Regions from separate parts of the Salinicola sp. genome, predicted to be linked through region 2. Evidence: predicted binding sites of a transcription regulator. Region 2 holds the regulator's gene; the other holds the start of a gene.
The links. Region 2 encodes PhoB, which activates phosphate uptake and scavenging genes when phosphate is short. Its sites were predicted from a motif close to TGTCATANNNNTGTCANA; they were not measured.

Region 1 (4,208 bases), on a different contig from region 2:
CCTTCCCAGGGTGCCTGGCAGGAGGCCTTGCGCCCGGCGTGGCCCAGTTGAATGCCGATCGGCATCGGCGAATGGGCCCGTACCGCCTCCAGCGTGCGCGCCATCGCCTGCTCGTTGGCGTCGGAATAGAGCCCGACGTCCCCTGGGGTGATGCGCCCTTCCGGCGCCACCGCCGACGCCTCGATCACCAGCAGCCCGGCGCCGGAGAGCGCCAGGTTGCCGAGATGGATGGTGTGCCAGTCGGTCATGTTGCCGTGCTCGTCGGCGGAGTACTGGCACATCGGTGAAATCATGATGCGATTGGCCAGCTCGAGCCCGGCGAGCTCGAGCGGCGTAAACAGCTTGGGAGAGGCCATGAATCCTGTTCCTGAGATGGATGATGGCGAAAATGTAGCTTGCTAATAATTATTTGGCAATGCCTGCCTCTCGATGACGAAAACAAAAACCCACCGAGGTGGTCGTCGAGGTCGCGAAGTGGGCATCAGGAGAACGGCGACCATAAAAAACCCCGGTGAAGCCCACAAGGGACTACCGGGGAAGCTCTGGTGGAGACCAGACCACAGCGAGGCGGCACCAGCGAGCCGGCCACGATGGACTCAGGCGGCAGCCCCCCAATCGGGGAACGGGTCCGGCAACGTCATCCAGTACTCCTTGCCGCGAGCCAGTTCGTCGTCGCTTAGCAGGCACGCCTCGAGCCGTTGCCGAATCCCGACGGCATCCAGGCCCTGGCCGATGAAGACCAGCTCCTGGCGCATGTCGCCGAAGGGTTCCTGCCACTTCTCCAGGATGGAGGCGCGGTATTCGGGATCCTGCGGCCAGCGCGACTCGGGCACCGCACGCCAGAACAGGCCGGCGAAGCCGTGGTGGGCGATGCCGCCGGCCTGGCTCCACTGGCCGGCGAACTGTGGCCGGCTGGCGAGCCAGAAGAAACCCTTGGAGCGCAGCAGGCGGCCGTCGCCCCAGTCGCCGTGCAACAGCTCGAAGAAGCGCTGCGGGTGGAACGGGCGGCGCGCCTCGAAGCTGAAACTGGAGATCCCGTACTCCTCGGTCTCGGGGACGTGCTCGCCGCGCAGCTCCTTGAGCCAGCCGGGGGCGAGCTGGGCCTTCTCGAAGCTGAAGCGGCCGGTGTCGAGCACCCGATCCAGCGCGACCTGACCGTGACTGATGGGCAGGATCTCGGCCTCGGGGTTGAGGCTTTTCAACACCGCCTCCAGTTCGCCAAGGGTGCGCGTATCGATCAGATCGGATTTCGAGATCAGCAACACGTCGCAGAATTCGATCTGATCCACCAGCAGGCCGGCGACGTTGCGCTCGTCCTCTTCGCCCAGGCTTTCGCCGGCTTCCGCCAGCGACTTGGCCTCATGGTATTGCGAAAGGAAGTTGGCGCCGTCGACCACGGTGACCAGGGTGTCCAGTCGGGCGACCTGGGACAGGCTGCGCCCCTGTTCATCCTCGAAGGTGAAGGTCTCCGCCACCGGCAGCGGCTCGGAGATGCCGGTGGACTCGATCACCAAGTAGTCGAAGCGTCCTTCGTCGGCGAGCCGATTCACCTCGATCAGCAGATCCTCGCGCAGCGTGCAGCAGATGCAGCCGTTGCTCATCTCGACCAGTTTCTCTTCGGCACGGTTGAGATCGACCTCGCGCTCCACCAGGGCGGCATCGATATTGATCTCGCTCATGTCGTTGACGATCACCGCGATGCGCCGGCCGTCGCGATTGTTGAGCAGATGATTCAGCACCGTCGTCTTGCCGGCGCCGAGAAAGCCGGACAGCACGGTAACGGGCAATGGGTTCATGGATTCCTCCAGCAAGGTCGGTCCGGGTCGGCCTCGGTATCGAATGGGCCATGGATGTTGGGGTCGCCGGCACTCGGCGTGTCAGGCGCTGTGCCGCCTGGCGTAGTGATGCTCGCGCTGCTCCTGACGCTGCTTGGCCTCGAGACACAGCGTGGCGGTGGGTCTCAGCAGCAATCGCCGCAGGCCGATGGGCGCGCCGGTCTCTTCGCAGAAGCCGTAGTCGCCCTCATTCAGCCGCTTCAGCGTGCCGACGATCTTGCGCAGCAGGCGTGTCTCGCGGTCGGCCTGGCGCAGCAGCAGACCCAGCGTCTCCTCGTTGGCGGCCAGATCGGCTTCGTCGCCAGCACCACGGCTGTCGACGATGGTACGGCGGGTCTCTTCCAGCGCGGCTTCCAGCTCAGCCTGCTCCGCCAGTAGACGCCGCCTGAAGAAGTCGAGCTGAGCCTCGTTCATGTAGGCGCCTTCGGGCATTGCCAGCAGTTGGCTCTCATCCTCGATAAGCGGTAACGGCATGGCGGCCTCCTCGGGAGCGTCTCGACCAGTTAATGTTATAACATAACAATAAAAACGCCAACACTCTTCTCTCCCTGCTCGGAAACGAACATGAAATGCAGTCATTAGCGAAAGTCGAATGCGCTTTGCGGCGGATTTTGCCCACACTGTGACAAAACCATGACACCGAAAGCGCCCCTAAAAAGATCGACAAATCGCGCGGTCGGTGTCGCCTATAACAACCTCCGTCCCAGGAGATCCGCCATGCCACGACGTCTCGAACCCTCCAGCTCCCTCTCGCTACGCCTGCCGCTTTCCCTGTTGGCCACGCTGCTACTCGGCTGCGGCCTCACCGTTGCGGCACAGGCCGCCGAGGAGTGCCCGCAGCGCGGGGATCTGGCGCCCATGTACTGCGATGCCGACGGCGACCTGGTCGCGGATGCGCCGAGCGACGAATCCCAACTCCTCGATCCCGATCCGCTGGTCTTCGCCTACACCCCGGTCGAGGATCCGGCGATCTACGCCGATATCTGGGAACCGTTCATCGAGCACCTCCGCGACGTGACCGGCAAGGACGTGCGCTTCTACGCCGTGCAGTCCAACGCCGCCGAGATCGAAGCGATGCGCAGCGGACGCATCCAGGTCGCGGGCTTCTCCACCGGGCCGACGCCATTCGCGGTCAATCTCGCCGGGGCGGTGCCGTTCGCGATCATGGGCAGCGACGATGGCGAGTTCGGCTACACCCTGCAGGTCTACACCCGCAAGGACAGCGGCATCGACGAGCTGAGCGACCTCAAGGGCAAGCGCGTCGCGCACACCTCGCCCACGTCCAACTCCGGCAACCTGGCGCCACGCGCCCTGTTCCCCGAGCAGGGCATCACCCCCGACGAGGACTACGAGGTGGTCTATTCGGGCTCCCACGATCAGTCGATGCTGGGCGTGGTCGCGGGTGACTATGATGCCGCGCCGGTCGCCTCCGAGGTGGTCGATCGCATGGCCGAACGCGGCCTCTACGACCCGGAAGAGGTCAAGATCGTGTTCGAATCCAAGCGCTTCCCCACCACCTCCTATACCTACGCCTACAACCTCAAGCCCGAGCTGATCGACAAGATCAAGGAAGCCTTCTTCAGCTTCGACATGAAAGGTACCGAACTGGGCGAGGAGTTCGACGGCGTGACCAAGTTCGTCCCGGTGACGTACCAGAAGGATTGGGAAGTGATTCGTGACATCCAGGATGCCAACGGCGTCGTCTACTCACAGGAAAACATCGAATAGCCCGGTTCGTGATCTAGCACGGTCATCCTGCAGACCAACCGGACGGCGCCGACACTCGGCGCCGTTTCTCCACGAGGATCCCTCATGCTGCGCATTCAGAATCTGGTCAAACGGTACGGCCATGGCGAGCCGGTGCTGCGCGGGCTCGATCTCGACGTCCCCGGTGAATCGGTGGTCTCGATCATCGGCGCCTCGGGAGCCGGCAAGAGCACCCTGCTGCGCTGCATCAACCGCCTGGTGGAACCCACGGAAGGCAGTATCGAGCTCAACGGCCTGGAGCTGACGTCTCTCAAACGCGAAGAGCTGCGCAAGGCGCGCCGGCGAATCGGGATGATCTTCCAGGGCTTCAACCTGGTGGACCGGCTGACGGTGATGGAGAACGTCCAGTGCGGGAGGCTGGGCTACATCCCCTACTGGCGGGCGGCGCTGCGCAAGTACCCGGCGGAAGACATCGAGCGCGCCTATCACCTGATGGAGCGCGTCGGCATCGCCCACTACGCCAACAAGCGCGCCGATGCGCTCTCCGGCGGCGAGCGCCAGCGCGTCGGCGTGGTGCGTGCGTTGATGCAGCAACCGGAAATTCTGCTCGCCGACGAACCCACGGCCTCGCTGGACCCGGTCAGTTCGCGCCAGATCATGGAGCTG
Region 2 (4,208 bases):
CTCGAGGCCTCATGTTACACTACGCCGCCTTCGACCCGCGCCGTCCCGGTGGTTCATGGCTTTTTCCACGGCGCTTCCCCGGTGCGTCTTGATGGAGTCGTTTCGCGTGCCCTCAGCCTGTCACTGCCATGCCCTTCCGCCCGCCGCACGATCCTGGCGATGGATTCGCTGGGCCCCCGCAGCCACGCGGCGCCCCCGCATGACCGCCGCCTGGTGGCAGTGGGTGGCTTCCACCGACTCGCTCACCGCGCGGCTGATCGCGGCCTCAGAGCGCCCCTTTCGGGTCAGGCTGGTACACCAGGGCATCGAACGACCGCGCCGCGACGAAGCCCAGGCCCTGGGCCTGCCTCCCACCGCCGTGGCCTGGATACGCGAGGTCACGCTGATGAGCGGCGAGCGGCCGTGGGTGGCGGCGCGTTCGATCGCCCCGCTGGATCGTATCGGCTGTCGTCGTCTGCGCACGCTGGGAGAGCGTTCGCTGGGCAGCTGGCTCTTCGCCCAGCCCGATCTCGAGCGCGATCCGATCGAGATCGCGCCGCTCTCGCCCGGTGGCGAGGGCGTCTGGCTGCGTCGTTCGCGCTTTCGCCACGGAGGATTCCAGCTGCTGGTGCAGGAGTGCTTCCTGCATGAAATGGCGGAGGATCTGGGCCTTGCGTCCCCCTGAACGACGATCCACGACCTGAACCACGGTTCCCACCTCGAAGCGAGGCCGCAGTTGCAGTAAAGTCGTTGCCGATTCAGAGGCCTTGCCGTTTCGGAGATTCGTATGCCCAGCGCCGGTTCCCCTTCCACTCCCAGCGGCAATCCAGCCCCCCGCGGCCTCGCCCGCCTGCCCGATTTTCTGCGCCTGACGCGCCTCGACAAGCCGATCGGCACCTGGCTTTTGATGTGGCCGACGCTGTGGGCGCTGTGGCTGGCGGCCGACGGGCTGCCGGATCGCGCCACGCTGATCATCTTCGTGATCGGTGTCTACCTGATGCGCGCCGCCGGCTGCGTCGTCAACGACTACGCCGACCGTCATCTGGACGGCCACGTCAAGCGGACCCGGGAGCGCCCGCTGGCGACCGGACGGATCAGCGAGCAGGAGGCCAGGATCCTGTTCGCGGGTCTGGTGGTGCTGGCATTCGTGCTGGTCTGCTTCACCAACCTGGCCACCGTGCTGCTCTCCTTCGTCGGCGTCGCGCTGGCGGCGATCTATCCGTTCATGAAGCGCTATACCCATCTGCCGCAGGTGGTGCTGGGCATGGCGTTCTCGTGGAGCATCCCGATGGCGTTCATGGCGGTGAGCCGCGAGGTACCGCTGGAAGCGTGGCTGCTGCTGCTCGCCAACGTTGCCTGGACCGTGGCCTACGATACCCAGTACGCGATGGTCGACCGCGACGACGACATCAAGATCGGGATCAAGTCCACCGCGCGGCTGTTCGGCCAGTGGGACAAGCGGATCATCGGCCTGCTGCAGGTGCTGACCCTGGCCCTGCTGACCTGGATCGGCATGCGGACCCAACTGGGCGGATTCTTCTGGCTGGGCCTGGCCGCGATGGCGGCCACCTTCGTCTATCAGCAGTGGCTGATCCGGGAACGCGAGCGCGACGCCTGCTTTCGCGCCTTTCTCATCAACTTCTGGTCCGGGCTGCTGCTGTTCGCGGGGCTGATGCTTGCCCTGTGGCCACCGACCTGAATGATGCGATTGGCACGACTGTCATATCGATGTCATATTTTCACGATGTAATCGTCACCGTTCTGTCACGGCCGGAAGCTACGCCCGATGGTGTCATCGACGCCACGCAACCAGGCTAACCGGCGGCTCACTCGAGGCATTGCGCATGAGCTCCAAGACCGTACTCATCGTTGACGACGAGTCATCCATCCGCGAAATGATCGCCGTCGCCCTGGAAATGGCCGATTATCGCGTACTGGAAGCCGACAACGCCCAGACCGGCCACGCCATGGCGCTGGACCAGAAACCCGACCTGATTCTGCTCGACTGGATGATGCCCGGCACCAGCGGCATCGAACTCGCGCGCCGCCTGAAGCGCGAGGAGGCCACCGCCGAGATGCCGATCATCCTGCTCACCGCCAAGGGTGAAGAGGACAACAAGGTCCAGGGGCTGGAAGCCGGCGCCGACGATTACATCACCAAGCCGTTTTCACCGCGCGAGCTGGTGGCGCGTCTCAAGGCGGTGTTGCGCCGGGCCACGCCGCCGGGTATCGAGGAGGCGGTCGAGGTCGAGGGGCTGCGGCTCGATCCCTCCAGCCACCGCGTCACCTCCAACGGCGGCGCCCTGGAGATCGGCCCGACCGAGTATCGCCTGCTGCAGTTCTTCATGACCCACCAGGAACGTGCCTACACCCGTAGCCAGTTGCTGGATCAGGTCTGGGGCGGCAACGTGTACGTGGAAGAGCGTACCGTCGACGTCCACATTCGGCGCCTGCGCAAATCCCTGGGCGAAGCGCACCAGCATCTGGTCCAGACCGTGCGCGGCACCGGCTACCGCTTTTCGATCAGGGAGTAAGTCAGGACGTGCGCTACTGGATCAACGAACTGTGGCGCCTCGGCTACATGCTGTTCGGGCTTGGCGCGATGGGGCTGTTGCTCGGCGAACTGGGCGGCGACCTGCTCGCCGGAATGGGCTGGGGGCTGGCGGCCGGCCTGGGGCTCTATGTCTTCCTGCATCTGCGCCACGTGCGCATGCTCTATGTCTGGCTGCTGAAGAACCCCCGCGAGGCGCCGCCACCCGGTACCGGCGTCTGGGGCGATCTGTTCGACCGCCTGTATCACTATCAGAAAGCGCAGACCCAGCTGCAGCAGCGACTGCGCGACATCCTGCGGCGGATCCAGGACTCCTGCGAGGCGATGCGCGACAGCGTGGTGATGCTGGATCCCCAGGGCGATCTCGAGTGGTGGAACAGCGCGGCCTGCGACATGCTCGGCCTGCAGCCCGATCACGACCGCGGGCAGCCGATCACCAACTTCCTGCGCGACCCTCGTTTCATCGCCTACTTCGAGACGGGCGACTATCGCGAACCGCTGCTGATTCCCTCCCCGGTCCAGGCCAACCGCACCCTGCAGTTCAATCTCACCCTGTTCGGCGACAACGAACGCCTGCTGATGGCGCGGGACGTGACCCGACTGCACCAACTGGAGATGATGCGCCGCGACTTCGTCGCCAACGTCTCCCATGAACTGCGCACGCCGCTGACGGTGCTGGCCGGCTATCTCGAAACCTATTCGGATCATGCCGACCAGTTGCCCCAACGCTGGCAGCGCGGGTTCGGCCAGATGCAGGCCCAGACCACGCGCATGCAGAACCTGGTCGAGGATCTGCTGCTGCTGTCGCGGCTCGAGATCGACAGCCCCGACGACGACCGCGACACCCTGGACGTGACCGCCCTGCTCCACGATATCGCCGCCGATGCCCGCGAGTTGAGCGCGCAACGCCACCAGTTGTCGATAGAAGCCGAAGAGTCGCGGCATCTGCTGGCGAACACCAAGGAGATACGCAGTGCCGTCTCCAACCTGGTCTTCAACGCCGTTCGCTACACGCCGGAAGGCAGTACCATCACCTTGCGCTGGAAGCCCTGGCACGACGGCGCCGCCATCGAAGTGGAAGACAACGGCGACGGTTTCGACCCCATCCATATCCCGCGGCTGACCGAGCGCTTCTATCGCGTCGACAAGGGTCGCAGTGCCGCCACCGGCGGTACGGGACTGGGCCTGGCCATCGTCAAGCATGTGCTGCTGCGTCACGACGCCAGCCTGGAAATCGTCAGTCGTCCGGGGCTCGGCGCGCGCTTCCGCTGCGTGTTCCCGGCGGCGCGCGTGGCGCCCGCACTGCCGACCTCCCCCTCCTCCGATACGTCGACATCAGCCTGACCAATCCCCTCCTTTTTCGGCGCTCTCCTTCGATACCCGCTCAATCTTCGGCGTCCCCGGCCGATAACGAGGTCGGTTCATAGCCACTAGTTGTTTATATGAATTGCTTCTCGCGAAGAAAAGGACGCCCCTGAAGATGACGATGCGACGAAAACTCTGGATCACGGTTGGCCTGATGTGGCTGGGCATGCTGATCCTGGTGGGCTGGATGGCCCTGGAAAAGCGCGAGACGCTGATGGCCGAGCGCGTCAGCAGTCTCAAGAGCTTCGTGGCCAGCGCCCAGACGCTGGTCGAGCGCTATGTCCAGCGCGCCAACGATGGCGAGTTCTCCGAG

Region 1: phnD (phosphate/phosphite/phosphonate ABC transporter substrate-binding protein) is a predicted target of PhoB. The motif match lies at 2,457-2,474, and genes of this name have one in related genera.

Annotation. Positions count from the first base shown of each region.
Region 1 covers NZ_CEXLVS010000058.1:8,163-12,370, forward strand. The annotation lists gene AC3AYF_RS07200 (NADH:flavin oxidoreductase/NADH oxidase) at 1-356, opposite strand, end outside; gene zigA (zinc metallochaperone GTPase ZigA) at 597-1,796, opposite strand; gene AC3AYF_RS07210 (TraR/DksA C4-type zinc finger protein) at 1,878-2,309, opposite strand; gene phnD (phosphate/phosphite/phosphonate ABC transporter substrate-binding protein) at 2,553-3,563, shown strand; gene phnC (phosphonate ABC transporter ATP-binding protein) at 3,648-4,208, shown strand, end outside.
Region 2 covers NZ_CEXLVS010000008.1:15,496-19,703, reverse strand. The annotation lists gene AC3AYF_RS01675 (chorismate--pyruvate lyase family protein) at 200-664, shown strand; gene ubiA (4-hydroxybenzoate octaprenyltransferase) at 767-1,678, shown strand; gene phoB (phosphate regulon transcriptional regulator PhoB) at 1,824-2,513, shown strand; gene phoR (phosphate regulon sensor histidine kinase PhoR) at 2,522-3,874, shown strand; gene AC3AYF_RS01655 (methyl-accepting chemotaxis protein) at 4,011-4,208, shown strand, end outside.